2 regions of the Evansella sp. AB-rgal1 genome follow, and region 1 is predicted to be linked to the other one. Evidence: predicted binding sites of a transcription regulator. Region 1 holds the regulator's gene; the other holds the start of a gene.

Region 1 (8,203 bases):
GAAATATTATTAAAAGGATCATTAGAATTATCGAAAACGTTAGGTGCAAAAAAAGCAACGTTAGAGGTACGTGTTTCCAATGACCCAGCTAAACGATTGTATATGAAACACGGTTTTGAAAATGGCGGTATTCGTAAAAACTATTACACGGATAACCAAGAGGATGCTCAAATTATGTGGGTGGGATTACAATGAGTCAAATTATATTAGGAATTGAAACGAGCTGTGATGAAACTTCAGCTTCCATTGTGAAAAACGGCAGGGAGATTCTTAGCAATGTCGTTTCATCACAAATTGAAAGTCATAAACGGTTTGGTGGTGTTGTGCCAGAAATAGCCTCACGTCACCATGTAGAGCAAATAACGTATATTTTAGAGCAGGCAATGGTAGAAGGGAATGTAACGTTCGATGACATAGATGCTATTGCGGTTACCGAAGGACCTGGATTAGTTGGTGCATTATTAGTAGGGGTGAATGCAGCAAAAGCATTAGCATTTGCTCATAAAAAACCATTAGTAGGTGTTCATCATATTGCTGGTCATATTTATGCCAATCACATTGTAGAGGAATTAACTTTTCCTTTATTAACACTAGTTGTTTCAGGAGGACATACAGAGCTCGTTTATATGAAGGACCATGGATCGTTTGAGGTAATCGGAGAAACGAGAGATGATGCCGTAGGAGAAGCGTACGACAAAGTTGCGAGAACCTTAGGCTTGCCGTACCCAGGAGGTCCTCATATCGACCGACTAGCACATGAAGGAGATGCGACGATACCATTACCCCGTGCTTGGTTAGAGGAAGGATCGTTCGACTTTAGTTTTAGTGGACTAAAATCAGCAGTTATTAACACCCTTCATAATGCAAAGCAAAAAGGAGAAACACTTCCTGTGGAAAACGTAGCTGCGAGTTTTCAAGAAAGTGTTATTGAAGTGTTAGTAAAGAAGACAATGGACGCAGCGGAGGAGAAAAAAGTAGACAGAATCCTTCTTGCAGGTGGAGTAGCTGCAAACAAAGGGCTTCGAAGAGAATTGACAGCAACTTGTGAAGAAAAAGGTCTTCGTCTAACAATTCCACCGCTTTCTTTATGTACAGATAACGCAGCAATGATTGCTGCTGCTGGTTCCATCATGTATGACTTAGGAAGACGTTCAGATGATCGGCTAAATGGAAGACCTGGCTTAGAATTAAAGTAAAACAGCTTGGTTTCACTAGCAACTGACTAATAATAAACCTTCTTGTCTAAACTAAGACTTGGAGGTTTTTTTGTGCTCGTGAGTTAATTAGTCAAGCAAAAGTCATGATGGGTTTATGTAAAATTAAACTTTAAATCAAAATGTAATCGCTTTATCCACAAGAATGAGAATATATGATCGTGTTAATAACATGTTTATACACACCCTGTGGATAGTGGGGAAAAACGTGTCGAATCTTGATATAGTACTATTTAAACTTGTTAACAATATAACTGTGGATAAGTGTGTGTATATGTTAATAACTATAAGAACTCCTTATATCATGAGAACAATTCTGTGGATATACCTGTGGATGGTGTGGATATGTCAGAAAATAAACGATATTTATATAATTTCATAGTTATCTTGTCTTGTTTGATGATTTTGTTATTCCCTTATTTTGTCGAAGCAAAACAAGATTCTGACAAATTAGATGAAAAAAAACATATTATTATACTTTTAGTACCTGGATTATCATTTGAAGAGCTGGATTATCTCATCAGTAATTCAAGTAATCCACAACTGTGGAAGACTGGTGTGTATTCGGCTGTTAATTTGAAGCCTGAAGGATCAACATCCTATTTAAATAATATGGTGTCTTTAGCTACTGGGAAACGTGCTGTTGGTGTGTTGGACTGGAATGCCTATGAAAAGGGTGAAATGCTAGATAAAACGCCTTTGGATAATTTATTTTTACAATGGCATGGAAAGAAAGCGAGATCTTCCCTTATCCATCCGTACTATCATTTGTTGAAATCCAAAAACGATGAGACAAGTTTTTCAGCAAATGTAGGTTGGCTGGGTCGACTACTAGAGGATGAAGGAGTATTTACGTATGTTCTAGGAAATTCTGATTCTAGAGAGGAGAAGACAAGATTTGCTTCCTTATTTGTGATGAACGAACTTGGGGAAGCAAATGGGGAAATCTCTAGTATTCTTGTGGATAACGTTTCGGAACCAGTGGGGAAAAAAACGGATCACAGAAAAATACTGGATAAGATTTTAGGAATTCAACTTGAACAAGAGAAAACACTAACAGTAATAGAATGGGGAGATCTATACAGATTTTTTGAAGAACAACCAAAAATGGATACAACTCATCAACTTTATCAATACGAGAAGACGTTAAAACGTCTCGACGATACGATCCAAGAGGCTTTTCAATTAACGGGTGCCGAATTATGGCTATTATCTCCTTATGTGAATAGCAATGCATATAAGCGGAGGAATCAGTTAGGGCCTCTTTGGATCTGGAAAGAGGATCGTACACAGAAAGAGCTCCTTTATTCTGATACAACAAGACGATTATCCCTTGTAAGCAATACAGACATTGCCATAACCCTTGCTGATTCCTTTAAAAACAGTGAACCGATTATTGCAGATAGTTTAGGACGACCACTTCAATTTGTCGATAACCAAGATGATTGGTCTGTGTCTTCTTTTCAAAGAAGATTAGAAGAAATTAACCATGTTTATTCCAAAAGAGGGGCAGTCTTATCTAGTTATGTTTCAGGATTAGTAGTGATGTTAATTGTTGTTTCTCTTATGATTTGGTTATTAGATGAGAAGGTTCGATGGAGAAGAATTGCGGAAATTTTATTATTAAGTGGGGTTTTATCTCCGTGGTTATATCTAATAACGTCACCTTGGGTTCTGCTTTTTTCTGCATTTTCCTACGTTGTAATTATCTTAGGAAGTAGTTTTCTATTAGCTGCACTACTGCGAAGATTTACAAAACATCCCTTTAGTGTTGCATGCTTCGTATTTTTTGTAACACTGACCCTAGATGTAGCATTACACTCGTACCTCATCGAGAGATCTTTTTTAAGTTATGATCCAGTGATTGGTGCAAGATATTATGGAATTGGAAACGAGTATGCAGGTGTTTTTATTGTGAGTGGAATTCTTATGATGGCTCCTTGGATAAGGCTAGAATTCATTCAAAAAAAGAGTGAACTCTTTTATAAGCTAGCACCTGTCCTTCTATTATTAGTCGTTGTACTTGGAACGTCTAAACTAGGTGCAAACGCAGGTGCAAGTTTATCTACAGGGATTATTCTCGTATTTTTAACATATCAACTGTTTCTTAAGAAAAAAAAGTGGATGATAAATGTTGCAATCATGGGGGGGATTTTTATAAGTTTACTAGCTGGATTATATGTTTTACAACGAGCACAACCGGCAAGTCATATATACGTTGCCTTTGATCAACTACTTTCAGGAGAGTTCGGAACTATCTGGAACACCATTCAACGAAAGGTTCAAATGAACTGGAAAATATTTAAGATCTCGTATTGGACACAACTTTTTATCACGAGTTATTTCTTTATTGGACTTGTGTTATGGAATAGAAAAAAAGACCAATTAAGCGATACACAAAGTTTTCTTATCTATTGTTGTATTGTAGGTTCCTTAGCGTTATTAGTTTTAAATGATTCTGGAATTGTTGCAGCGGCTACGTCGATGTTTGTAACTCTAAGTGTTTGCTATGGGTGGTCATTAGAAAAAAGAGCTAATAAAGAGGGCGCTGAAAAAGTGTAAATGCCGTACTTTTTCAGTGCCCTTAATGACTGAATTGCCTATTATTCGTCTTCTTCTAATTGAAGTTCTTCCCATTCTTCTAACCATGTTTCAATATGTTTCTTAGATGATTCTAATGCTTCGTTAATTTCCAGCGATTTTTCATGATCTTGATAAATGTCAGGGTCACATAGCTGATCTTCCCAAACAGATATTTTTTCTTCCTCTTGTTCTATTTTTTTCTCTAGATCTTCAATTTGTCTTTGCCTTTGTCGCTGTTTTTTCTTTAATTCCTTTTCCCGCTCATAATCGTTCTTTGTTTGTTTATCCCCAACATTTTGATCCTTCGCGACAGAATTAGCAGCCTTCGCTTGTTCTAGTTCTTCCCATTCTTTCTGTTCAAGTTTCTTGGCTAAATAATAGTCATAATCACCTAAATAGTTAGTCATTGCTGTGGAAGATAATTCTACGACACGTGTTGCTATTCGATTTACAAAATAACGGTCATGAGATACGAATAATAGCGTACCTGGGTATTCGATTAATGCTGATTCTAAAACTTCCTTACTATCAATATCTAAATGGTTTGTAGGCTCGTCCAAAATTAATAAGTTAGCTTTTTGCATCATCAACTTTGCTAAAGCAAGACGAGCTTTCTCTCCACCACTAAGATCAGCAACAATCTTTAAGACATCTTCTCCGCTAAAAAGGAAGTTTCCTAACACAGTTCGAATATCTTTCTCCTGTGTAAGGGGATACTCATCCCATAGCTCTTGTAATACTGTTTTGTTAGAGGTAAGCTCCGCTTGTTCCTGATCGTAGTAACCTATAGATACATTACTTCCATATTGAATAGAGCCACTAATTGGTTTTAGCTTTTGAGAAATTGACTTAATAAGTGTGGATTTCCCAATCCCATTCGGCCCTATTAAAGCAACACTTTCACCGCGTGTTAGCCTTAGTGATATATTTTTAAACAAAGTCTCGTCATCATAACCAACGCTTAGGTCATTAATGGTAAGAACATCATTTCCACTTTGTTTTTCAATTTCAAAACGAAAACTAGCAGAATTGTCGTCATCGATGGGCCGATTCATGACGGTCATTCTCTCCAACTGTTTCCGTCTACTTTGAGCTCGTTTTGTTGTGGAAGCACGAGCAATATTCCTTTGCACGAAATCTTCTAACTTTTTAATTTCACCTTGTTGCTTTTCAAACTTTTTCATTTCTATTTCTAACTGTTTGGCTTTTTCTTCTAAATACTTACTGTAATTACCAGTGAATTTTTTCGTCTGATTGAAAGAAAGCTCATACACTTGATTAACAATTCGATCTAAAAAATATCGATCATGGGAGACAACAAGAATGGAGCCGTCATATCCAGATAAATACCCTTCTAACCAAGTTAACGTATCGATATCTAAGTGGTTGGTCGGCTCATCTAAGATAAGTAAATCAGGCTTCGACAGCAATAGTTTCCCAAGAGCGAGTCTTGTTTTTTGCCCTCCGCTTAACGAGCTGACCTTTGTACTATAATCAAATTGAGAAAAATGCAATCCTGATAAAATTCCACGAATATCTGCTTCATATTGGTAGCCACCTTTATCTTTAAAGTCCATCTGAAGTTGATCATACTCTTCTAGAACTTTAGTAAAACTAGGACTTTGGGAATCACTCATCTTTTCTTCTAATCTCCGCAAGTCCTGTTCCATTTTTTTTAGGTGCCTAAAGACGGTTAGCATTTCATCCCAAATGGATCGTTCAGAAGTGAGACCGCTATCTTGGGCTAAATAGCCGACGGTTACATCTTTAGGAATAATTAAGTCTCCCGTATCGTAAGAAAGCTCTCCAGCTATGATCTTTAGTAACGTTGATTTACCTGCGCCGTTTCTACCTACTAAAGCTATTCGATCACGTGTTTGAATTTCTAGTTTTACATTTGATAATATTTTTTCAGCTCCAAACGATTTGGACAACTGTACACATTGCAATAAAATCATGAACGTTCATCCTCACTGTATAATCCATACATTTCACAAAGTAAGTGTACAGTAATCTAGACATATGTCGCAACCTAAAAGAAAGAGTTTGTACAGATTGTGAACTAATAGTACAATAGAAGAAGTGAAGGGGGCAGGTACACCATGGGTTCATTTACACACTTTAATGAGCAAGGTAGAGCAAAAATGGTGGACATTTCCGATAAAGGTGAAACTGTTCGAACTGCAGTTGCAAAAAGTAGTATAGAAGTGAATAAGAAAATATACGAAGGAATAAAAGGGGGGACTATGAAAAAAGGGGACGTGTTAGCTGTTGCGCAGGTTGCAGGTATCATGGCTGCGAAGAACACATCTCAATGGATACCAATGTGTCATCCTTTAGCCCTTTCAGGAGTTGATATTCTTTTTGATTGGGAGATAAGTGAGAAAATACACATTTTACATATAACTGTTAAGGTAAAGACAAAAGGAAGTACTGGCGTGGAAATGGAAGCATTAACTGCAGCTTCTGCTACTGCATTAACTGTTTACGATATGTGCAAAGCAGTAGACAAAGGCATGGTTATTGGAAAGACATTTTTATTAGTAAAAACTGGTGGAAAAAACGGGGATTTTAAGCGCGAGCAATAAAGGCTATTACATCATAAGGAAATCTACTTGAAGAAAAGTCTTGCTTTTATAAATAAAAATATTATATGGGTAGGAGGAAAATATATGGATGTTGATCAAACGAAGATACCGCAAGCAACAGCAAAACGGTTACCATTATATTATCGTTTTTTAGAAAGCTTACAAGCATCAGGGAAACATCGAGTTTCTTCTTCGGAGCTTAGTGATGCAGTAAAAGTAGATTCTGCTACAATCCGTAGAGACTTTTCTTACTTCGGTGCATTGGGGAAAAAAGGGTACGGGTATAATGTAAATTATTTACTAACATTCTTCCGAAAAACGTTAGACCAAGATGAAATTACGAAGGTAATTTTGGTAGGGGTAGGTAATTTAGGTACTGCTTTCTTAAATTACAATTTTACAAAGAGTAATAGCACGAGAATCGAAATGGGCTTTGATGTAGATGAAACGAAAGTAGGACAAAAAATTGGAAGCGTTCCCATTTATCATTTGGACGACATTAAAGAGAAAATAGCAAACGATGTGGAAGTGGCAATCTTGACCGTCCCAGCACACGCTGCTCAGATTATTGCGGATCAGCTTGTAGAGGCAGGGATTAAAGGTATCTTGAATTTCACACCTGCAAGATTGTCTGTTCCGGACCATGTTCGAATTCATCATATTGATTTGTCGGTAGAATTACAATCGCTTATTTACTTCTTACGTCATTATCCAATGTAATCATATTCAGAGTGTCTTATTAGGCTGATTAGTCTAATGAGACACTTTTTGTTGGTTAGTGTATAGCTTTGGATGATTTCAACACAAAGGCTTAATAGACAAGCTAGTGCATGGACCTGGCGAATTGTTATATATAAAGAGTCAACTTAAGGGCTCATAAGGACAAAATCGAGTTGAAAGTATCTGAAGTTGTCCTTATGAAGGGCTCATAAGGACAAAAACGAGTTGGAAGTATCTGGAATTATCCTTATGAAGAGCTCATAAGGACAAAACGGGTTAAAATGAGCTAAAATTGTCCTTATGAAGATTAACTAAGTATATTACCTTCTGCTGTGACATATCATCCATCATCCAGAGTTTGAGATCCGTTATTAATTCCTATGCTTTGTTACTAGACTACGTTCACAGTAGGCTGATATCATGGTATAGTAGAAGGGTATGTTTCGTGTATCGAAACAATGGATTGGTGAGGTAGGTGTTTTATTTGAGTAAAGTACCACAAAAGTGGTTAGTTGTAATAACAGTTTTACTCGGAACGTTTACAGTTATTTTAAATAATAGTATGTTAAATCCTGCTGTTCCTCATTTAATGTCCGTTTTCCAGGCAGATGCTGTTGCTACAGGATGGGTTATTACCATCTTTATGGTAACGATGGGTGTTACGATGCCTGTGACTGGGTACTTAGGTGACAAGTTTGGTAAAAAGCAATTATATATGGCAGGTCTTGCCTTATTTGTTTTAGGGTCGATTTTCGGATCTCTATCGTGGGATTTATCATCACTAATTTTCTTTCGTGGTTTACAAGGAGTAGGTGGTGGGCTGATGATGCCAACTGCGATGGCTCTAATTTTTGAGGTTTTCCCAAGAAAAGAAAGGGGATTAGCCACAGGAATATATGGAGTTGCTGCAATGATGGCACCTACGATTGGGCCCACATTAGGTGGATTTATCATAGAAATGGGAACTTGGCAGTGGTTATTTCTTTGTAATGTACCAACGGGAATTATAGGTATCCTATTTTCCTATGTATATTTAAAACAGACAGCAAAAGTAAAAGATATTTCATTTGATTCATCTGGATTTGTAACTGTTACCCT
Region 2 (8,203 bases), on a different contig from region 1:
AGAACAGGACAAACTTATTATTCTAAAAGGAGATGTTATTTTTGAAGATCTACGATAACACAAAAGAGAGAGGAAATGTTTCAGTAGAGGTTACTATATTAAGTTTGGTCTTAACATTCACCATTTATAATCTAATGAATGTTCATTTGTGGAGTGTCAGCTTTAATGCTATTGATTATGTTCTTAAACCGTTTATGCTACTGCCTTTTACACTCCCATTACTAATAGTATTATTACATCGAGGAATTTATGCATGGAATAATGTCAGAAGTTTGCGATTTATTTTACAATGGAAGCAAGGTGTTTTCATCCCTAGAATTGTAGAAAAGAGATTACCAATCTACATAGTAGATGATCGTAGTTTTAAGAGTGAATTACCGTTACGGAAAAATACAATTGTAGATATGAGATTGAAAAATAGGAATAATCCAGTTTTGAATCACAATGTGGATGTAATTAAACTAACACCTAATTCGAATCAAGTCAGTATTCACTATTTAATTGAGCGAGCAAATCTGATGGTGAAGGACACGGCACTGAAAGATAAACCAATTACCTTCTTAGTTGATAGCAAAGATGATAGAAATAGAATGATATCGAAAATATGGCTTCGATTGATCCGTAATCCTTATTGCAAATCTGCAGAGGATGACATTCATACTATTTCAAAGTTAGTCTATTAACATATTAAGATTACTTTATATAAATACTAATAAATCGATGGGCAAAGGAGCTTGTGGATTTATATAAAGGAGGAGCTGGTACTTTCCCTCTCAGTGGGGGGGCAGATACTTTATAACATTAAAAAGTAGGTGAGGTTATTCTGATAATTTATTTCATATTACGGTAAAGATGAAGCAGCCATTTTTACCGCTATGGTTTTCTTTGAAGTGCATAATTGCGTCCTAAAACTACTACACTTTTTTCTAGCGAGAAAGAATCTTCCCCCACCTAGAACTGGAACTAGGTGCCAATGGATCAGCTTGTTGTGCGCCTAAAATGAGAATCCCCACTCATAGTAGGTTTTGGAAAGGTACAACGGCTATGACATTGTTGGATTACTGAAAAAAGAAACGTGCCCTATTTTTCAGTGGTCCACTTCTTTCTCGTTAGCTTTTTTTATACATCTCAATCAAAAAACTCCCACAAAAAAAGGGCAACTTAAAAGTACCCCTTTTAAATCACCCGTCAAACTTAGATATTATTCATTTACTGTTTTTTTAGTATTATTACGTTCCTGTTCTTCACTATTTTCTAAAATAAATGCTGGAGTTTTCCCATATGTAGCCCATAGGAAAACGAGTGCAACACAAGCAATTAACACAAGAGGTGGAGCTATTGTAATGAAAAACCAAGTTACATTCATGTTCATACAACTCCTTTAATAGATGCTGGATTATTTTTTTCCTTCCACATAATCAGCATCAAATAAGAATAGTTTCATTAGTAAAAATAAAGATGGAATTAGTAGAAACAATCCCGCGATAAATGCAATAATGAGCGCTAGTGCCATAGATTCGTTTGTAAACCCATCGTAGATCGTTAAATATGGATAAAGTAAATAAGGGAAGTGCGATACTCCATATCCAAAAAACGCACTAAAATATTGAATCATTACCAATACAAAGGCAGTTCCATAATTTCTTTTTTTCCAAATTAGATATGCGGCTACTCCAAAGGAAGCTAAGGAAATTCCGAATACCCACCATATATCTAACATATTTTGATAGTGTTCATAGTTTTGCTGTCTTAGTAAAAAGAATACGATGATCCCTGCTAAAATGGACGGAAATGACCAAGTTAATGCATATTTACGTAATAGTTGTAATGCATTTTCATCTTTCGCTCGAGACGCATAGTAAGTTAAAAAACTAGCAGAAATAAAGAGAACACTAACGATCGATAAGACTACTACTCCCCAAGAATACGTGCTTGTAAATAGCTCTCTGTATAGTAGGCTAACATATCCATCTTCTAAACTTACATACCCACCTTCTGAGATGGTTAATACAGTTGATAACGATGCAGGAATCAATAATCCTGTCGCTCCATATAGAAAGGAATATAGACGACTTTCTTTTGCTCCATAAGTTGCAAAAGCATAATAAGAACCACGAACAGCTATTAAAATGATGGCAACACTACCAGGGATAAGGAGAGCTGTTCCATAATAATACGCTGTGTCTGGAAAGAATCCAACAATTCCTATAAAGAAAAATACGAGGAATACGTTCGTTACTTCCCAAACAGGTGAAAGATAACGCTGGATGATGTTGTGAATGATATGGTTTTTATTTGTTCGTTTTGAATAATAGCTGAAAAAACCAGCCCCGAAATCGATGGATGCTACAATTAGGTAGCCGTATAAAAATGTCCATAGAACGGTAATCCCAACAACTTCATAACTCATTGATCGTATCCCCCTTTTTAATTTATTTTTCGATGAGTATCATGACTGATACCGAGCTTTTCCAGTTCGTGTTCCACTGGATTTGATTGAAACATTCGGCGTAATACGATAATACATGTTGCTCCTAAAACAGCATAAAGGGCGATAAATACATATAACATAATATCCACGTGAGGAGATGTTGTTGCTCCTTCTGCAACGGTCATCACTTGATTTAAGATCCAAGGTTGACGACCAACTTCTGCAAAAATCCAGCCAGCTTCTATCGCAAGCATGGATAGAGGTCCGCCTGCTACAACAGCCCATAGCATTGGACGATTAAAAGCATTCCATTTATTTGTCCAATTTATAAATATAAAAAATGCGGATACTGCTGCTAAATACATGCCGATAAACACCATTAAATCGAACATATAATGTATCCACAATGGAGGAAGCTCATCTTGTGGAAAATCATTTAATCCAATTACTACTGTATCTGGTGAATTTCCAGCTAAAATACTAAGTGCGTATGGTATTTGTAACGCATACTTAACCTCGTTTTCCTCTGTTAGAAAACCACCTAAAATGAGAGGTGCTTCACTCTCTGTTTCAAAATGCCACTCAGCCGCTGCTAATTTCTCCGGCTGATGCTCGTGTAGATACTTTCCTGAGAAATCTCCAATTACCGCTGTTCCCACTGCGAAAACGGCTGCTGCTACCATCGTAAGGTGAAGAGCTTTTTTATGATATACATGCTTGTTTCCTTTTAAAATATGAAAAGCTGCAATAGCTCCTAAAATGAAAGCGGACGTTAAGTAACAAGTTATGATAACATGTGAAATTTTCGTCGGTGTAGCTGGGTTAAACATGGCAGCTAACGGACTTACATCTGTTAATATTCCGTCAACTAATGTAAAACCTTGAGGTGCGTTCATAAACGAGTTCACGGTTGTAATAAAGAACGCACTAGCTGTTGCTCCAATAACGATAGGAATAACTAACAAGAAGTGTTTTAGTTTGCTCTTAAATCGATCCCATGTATACAAATAGATTCCTAGGAAAATAGCTTCAAAGAAGAAAGCGAAAGTCTCCATGAACATAGGTAATCCAATTGTATGTCCTGCGGCACGCATAAAATTTGGCCACAATAGACTTAGTTGTAAACCTATCGCTGTTCCCGTAACAACTCCAACTGCTACAGTAACAACAAATCCTCTAGCCCACCTTCGAGCCATTAGTGTGTAGTGTGGATCATTTCTCTTTATTCCCATCCATTCTGCTATGGCGATCATTAACGGAATTCCAACACCAATTGTCGCAAAAATAACGTGAAACGCTAAAGTCAACGTGGTTAATAAGCGACTATAAAGGACCGGATCGTACTCGAACATATAACTCGCTCCTATCTTTATATATAGTAAATAGCTATACTTTGTGAATTATTTAACACTATATACATAGTATTAAACCTCCGTAGAAAAAATTATAGGTGTTTTCCCTCATATTTTGTGAATTTGTGAGCGTTTTTTGAACACGATGTGAAAACTTTGTGAAGGGAGGTTATGGAGGGTAAAAGCGGTATAAAAATTTAATGCTTTAAACTAATATCATATTAGTGTGACAATTCTGTAAAGTGTGTTATTATCTGCATGAAGAGAATTTAGAATTTATTTAGGAGGGAATGGAAGTAATCAATTATTATAGCTGAAATTGTCTAAATTTTATGAAATGTAAGGGAGTGCATAAATAAATGAGTAACAAAGATTGGTTAAAATGGCAGAAGGAAGTCTTATATGAAGAATATATTGAGCCAGAATTAGAGAAAAGATCCTTAATAGAAAAGAAACAAAAGAAAGTTGATCACTCATTAGAGGTTGAAACGAAGTATAAAACTGTTAGTCAAAAATGAAGGAAAAGGAATAACGATTGGTGCCACGGCCAGTTGTTATTCCTTTTTTTATGAGTAATTGTGTCTAGCTTCCTTAGTATATATTGATGCTGAGATGGAGACTTCTTTTACAGAACCCCAATAGTTCCTATTGGAGACCTTGAGAGCTCATAAGGAAAAAAAGAGGCTAGAACAGGAGGGAACTGTCCTTATGAGGATTGGAGAAAAAACCTTCGAAAGCTCGCCGCCTTATTTTCCCCCGACGATCACCTACATTCTAATAATTTTAAAAAAATAAATTAAATCACTTGACGTAAATTATTAATTATTATATAGTTAATTACATAAAGTAAGTAATGAGAAAAAGGTAACTTAAAAACTAGGAGGTAGTTGCAAAATGACAACTTTTACATTAGACAAAGTACACAGTGGTGTTGGATTTCAAGTGAAACATATGATGATTGCAAAGGCGAAAGGTGAGTTTACGGATTTTGACGTGAAAGTAGAGGGTGACTTAGAGAACTTAGAAGGATTAAACATTCAAGTTACTGTTGATCCATCTTCTATCGATACAAAGAATGATGATCGTGATGGACACCTTCGTTCTGCTGACTTCTTTGATGTAGATAATTTCAAGAGCATAAAGATAGTTAGTAAATCTATTAGCAAAGTTTCTGCTAATGAGTATGAGCTTACAGCGGACGTTACAATTAAAGATGTGACGAATACAGAAAAGTTTACAGTGGAATTCAATGGAACTTCTAAAAATCCAATGGATGGAAGCACTGTAACTGGTTTTGATGTGGAAGGAAAATTAAATCGTGAAGCGTATGGTTTAACTTGGAACGCCCCTTTAGAAACTGGTGGCGTATTAGTAGGGAAAGAAGTAAAATTAAGCGCTAACTTTGAATTTATTGTGGAATAATAAATTAAATGTAATACCTAACACAATTCTGAATACAAATAGTTGAATAAAAGGATTTCGTTCAGAGACCACACTACACATATGGGAACTCCATGATGGTAGCAGTGGTCTTTTTTTGTGAGGACGAATCAGCTCCTAGATAGAAAAACATCTAGCTTAGCTCGAGTTCTTTAAGGGTAACCAAACAATAAACAAATAATAAACAAACAAGAAAGAGGAGGTCCAACGTGACTGCACAATTTTCTGGTGTAAAACGAACGCAGTTATTAGAAGAAATGACCCATTCTAAATTCGATGTTCTTATTATAGGAGGAGGAATTACAGGTGCAGGAATTGCTATGGATGCATCATCTAGAGGACTGGAAACAGCTTTAGTAGAAATGCAAGATTTTGCTGCAGGTACGTCGAGCCGCTCTACTAAACTTGTTCATGGTGGGTTGAGATACTTAAAGAAGTTGGAAATTAAACTTGTATCACAAGTAGGTAAAGAAAGAGCAATTGTATATGAAAATGGGCCGCACGTTACAGTTCCTGAGTGGATGCTCTTACCTATTCAAAAAGGTGGAACCTTCGGGAGGTTATCCACCTCCTTAGGGTTACGAATGTACGATATGCTAGCTCGAGTAAATAAAGAAGAAAGAAGAAGAATGCTATCCGTTAGTGAGACCTTGAAAAAAGAGCCCCTTCTTAAAAGTGATGGATTAAAGGGTAGCGGATTTTATGTAGAATATCGGACAGATGACGCAAGGTTAACTGTCGAAGTAATAAAGGCCGCAGTTCAGTATGGTACGAAGGCAGTAAATTACTCGAAAGTGGAGCAATTACTATATGAGAATGGAAAGGTAGTGGGTGCCAAAGTTCGAGATACTCTATCAGATCTTATATATAGTATCTATGCAACCAAAGTGATAAATGCGACGGGGCCCTGGATTGATACGATTCGTGAACAGGACCGTTCAAAATCAGGAAAGGAATTAAGATTATCAAAAGGAGTACACTTAGTTATAGATAAATCACGTTTTCCACTATCTCATGCAGTATATTTTGATACACCTGATGGAAGAATGGTGTTTGCGATACCAAGAGGAGAGAAAGCGTATGTTGGAACAACAGATACGTTTTACAATGGAAACATTACATCACCAAGAATGACAGAAGATGATATTGAATACATCACTGGCGCAGTAAATGACATGTTTCCTGAAGTGAAACTAACCCCTCATGATGTAGAATCAAGCTGGGCTGGATTACGGCCCCTTATTCTGGAAGAAGGAAAAGACCCATCTGAAATATCCCGAAAAGATGAAATATGGCAATCTCATTCAGGTCTTATTACTATCGCGGGCGGAAAACTAACTGGTTATCGGAAAATGGCTGAAACTGTGGTAGACCTAGTTGTGAAGGTAAGAAAAAAAGAAGTTGGTAATCGAATGAAGATCCCTCATTGTAAAACAAAGCAACTTCCAATCTCTGGTGGTAACGTAGGAGGTTCAAAAGGGTATCCAGCGTTTGTACAAAATAAGTTGAAACAGGCAAAAAAACACGGTTTTACAGAAAAAGAAGGAGAGTGGCTTATCCATTTATACGGATCTAACATTGATACAGTATTTTCATTAAAAGAGGTGTATGAAAAGGAATATAAGTTCCAGTTACCGTTATATTTGTATTACTCCCTTCTATATAGCATCTTTTTCGAGATGACACTGAAACCAGAAGATTACTTTGTTAGACGAACAGGTGCATTATTTTTTGATATAAACTGGGTTAAGAAGTGGAAAAAAGGGGTAATCAATTGTATGGCCCATTACCTTAACTGGACATCAGCGGAGAAAGAACTGCACCTTCAAGAACTAGAAGATGCAATCGTTGCAGCAGAGTCCACGATATTGGCCGATTCATAACTAATAACATATTTACTATATGATCTGGCAACAAGTGAGCTAGATCATTTTTACTGAAATGTTTTACATTTTCTGAATATTTGTTAAGCTTACAATACGAATAATTTGAAAAGTCGTACAAAGGGAAATAGAGGAGGCCATCGATGAGTCGAGATTTAATGAGTGACATTTATAAGGAATATGAAAACAGAGGCGGTTTTGAAAACCTTGCTGGTAAAGGGAAACCAATTCCCTCAGAAGCGTTTAGAGGAGAACCATTAAATAATGTTTTAAAAAATGCTAATTATCTTCCTGAATGGATACAGCAACAACATAGAGTGAAAGCTGCAATTTTAGAGTTGTTAACAAAAATAATCAATGCTGAAATTATAGGAGATGAGATTGATAAGGAAGTGAAGGAAATTAATGTGAAAGTGAAGAAATATAATAGTATTTGTCCTTCGCTCCTTCAGAAATCACCAGTGACAAAAGAGACGTTGCGATTTGATAAAGATAAATGGATGTAATCTTTTAGAAGATGATGAAGGGAAATTTCATGCTTTTCTTTGATATCGATGATACGCTTTTAGACCATAATTCTGCTGAAAGAAATGCTGCACTAGATTTTTATCATGTACATAAGCATGATCTTCACATGAAAGAACAAGAGTTTATTTCTTTATGGGTAAACTTATCCCATGAATTCTTTCAAAAATTTGTAGCAAAGGAAATTTCATTTGAAGAGCAAAGACAGTTAAGAATGAAGAAGTTATTTTCTAGTGTTAGAAGTATTAGTAATGAGGAAGCGACGTTGTTGTTTGATGAGTATGTTGAGTTTTATAAACTAAATTGGCGAGCCTTTGCAGATGTGATCCCATGCTTAAGAAATGCTGTGGGTAATGACGTTCCTCTTGGTGTAATAAGTAACGGAGATACAACACAACAAATAGAGAAGCTTACTTCCATGGGAATTCAAAACTATTTCTCTATTGTTGTTACTTCTACCGATATAGGTTACTCTAAACCCAACCCACATATATTTCAAGAAGCATGCAAGCGTGTAGGGAAGAATGTAAGTAATTGTATGTATATAGGTGATAGGCTCGATGTGGATGCAA

The links. The regulator Rex, encoded in region 1, represses fermentation and respiration genes when NADH is low (regulators of the CRP and FNR family bind a similar motif). The targets are predictions, from matches to a motif close to TTGTGAAATATTTCACAA.
Region 2: ACERII_RS04570 (cytochrome ubiquinol oxidase subunit I) is a predicted target of Rex. The motif match lies at 3,825-3,842, and genes of this name have one in related genera.

Annotation. Positions count from the first base shown of each region.
Region 1 covers NZ_JBGUAU010000015.1:127,523-135,725, reverse strand. Annotated here, with positions in the region: gene rimI (ribosomal protein S18-alanine N-acetyltransferase) at 1-195, shown strand, start outside; gene tsaD (tRNA (adenosine(37)-N6)-threonylcarbamoyltransferase complex transferase subunit TsaD) at 192-1,196, shown strand; gene ACERII_RS14405 (ABC transporter permease) at 1,560-3,776, shown strand; gene ACERII_RS14400 (ABC-F family ATP-binding cassette domain-containing protein) at 3,818-5,755, opposite strand; gene moaC (cyclic pyranopterin monophosphate synthase MoaC) at 5,900-6,385, shown strand; gene ACERII_RS14390 (redox-sensing transcriptional repressor Rex) at 6,470-7,105, shown strand; gene ACERII_RS14385 (MDR family MFS transporter) at 7,590-8,203, shown strand, end outside.
Region 2 covers NZ_JBGUAU010000004.1:113,632-121,834, forward strand. Annotated here, with positions in the region: gene ACERII_RS04555 (hypothetical protein) at 42-683, shown strand; gene cydS (cytochrome bd oxidase small subunit CydS family protein) at 1,202-1,366, opposite strand; gene ACERII_RS04565 (cytochrome d ubiquinol oxidase subunit II) at 1,397-2,410, opposite strand; gene ACERII_RS04570 (cytochrome ubiquinol oxidase subunit I) at 2,428-3,783, opposite strand; gene ACERII_RS04575 (hypothetical protein) at 4,143-4,301, shown strand; gene ACERII_RS04580 (YceI family protein) at 4,678-5,205, shown strand; gene ACERII_RS04585 (glycerol-3-phosphate dehydrogenase/oxidase) at 5,481-7,106, shown strand; gene ACERII_RS04590 (DnaJ family domain-containing protein) at 7,250-7,612, shown strand; gene ACERII_RS04595 (HAD family hydrolase) at 7,642-8,203, shown strand, end outside.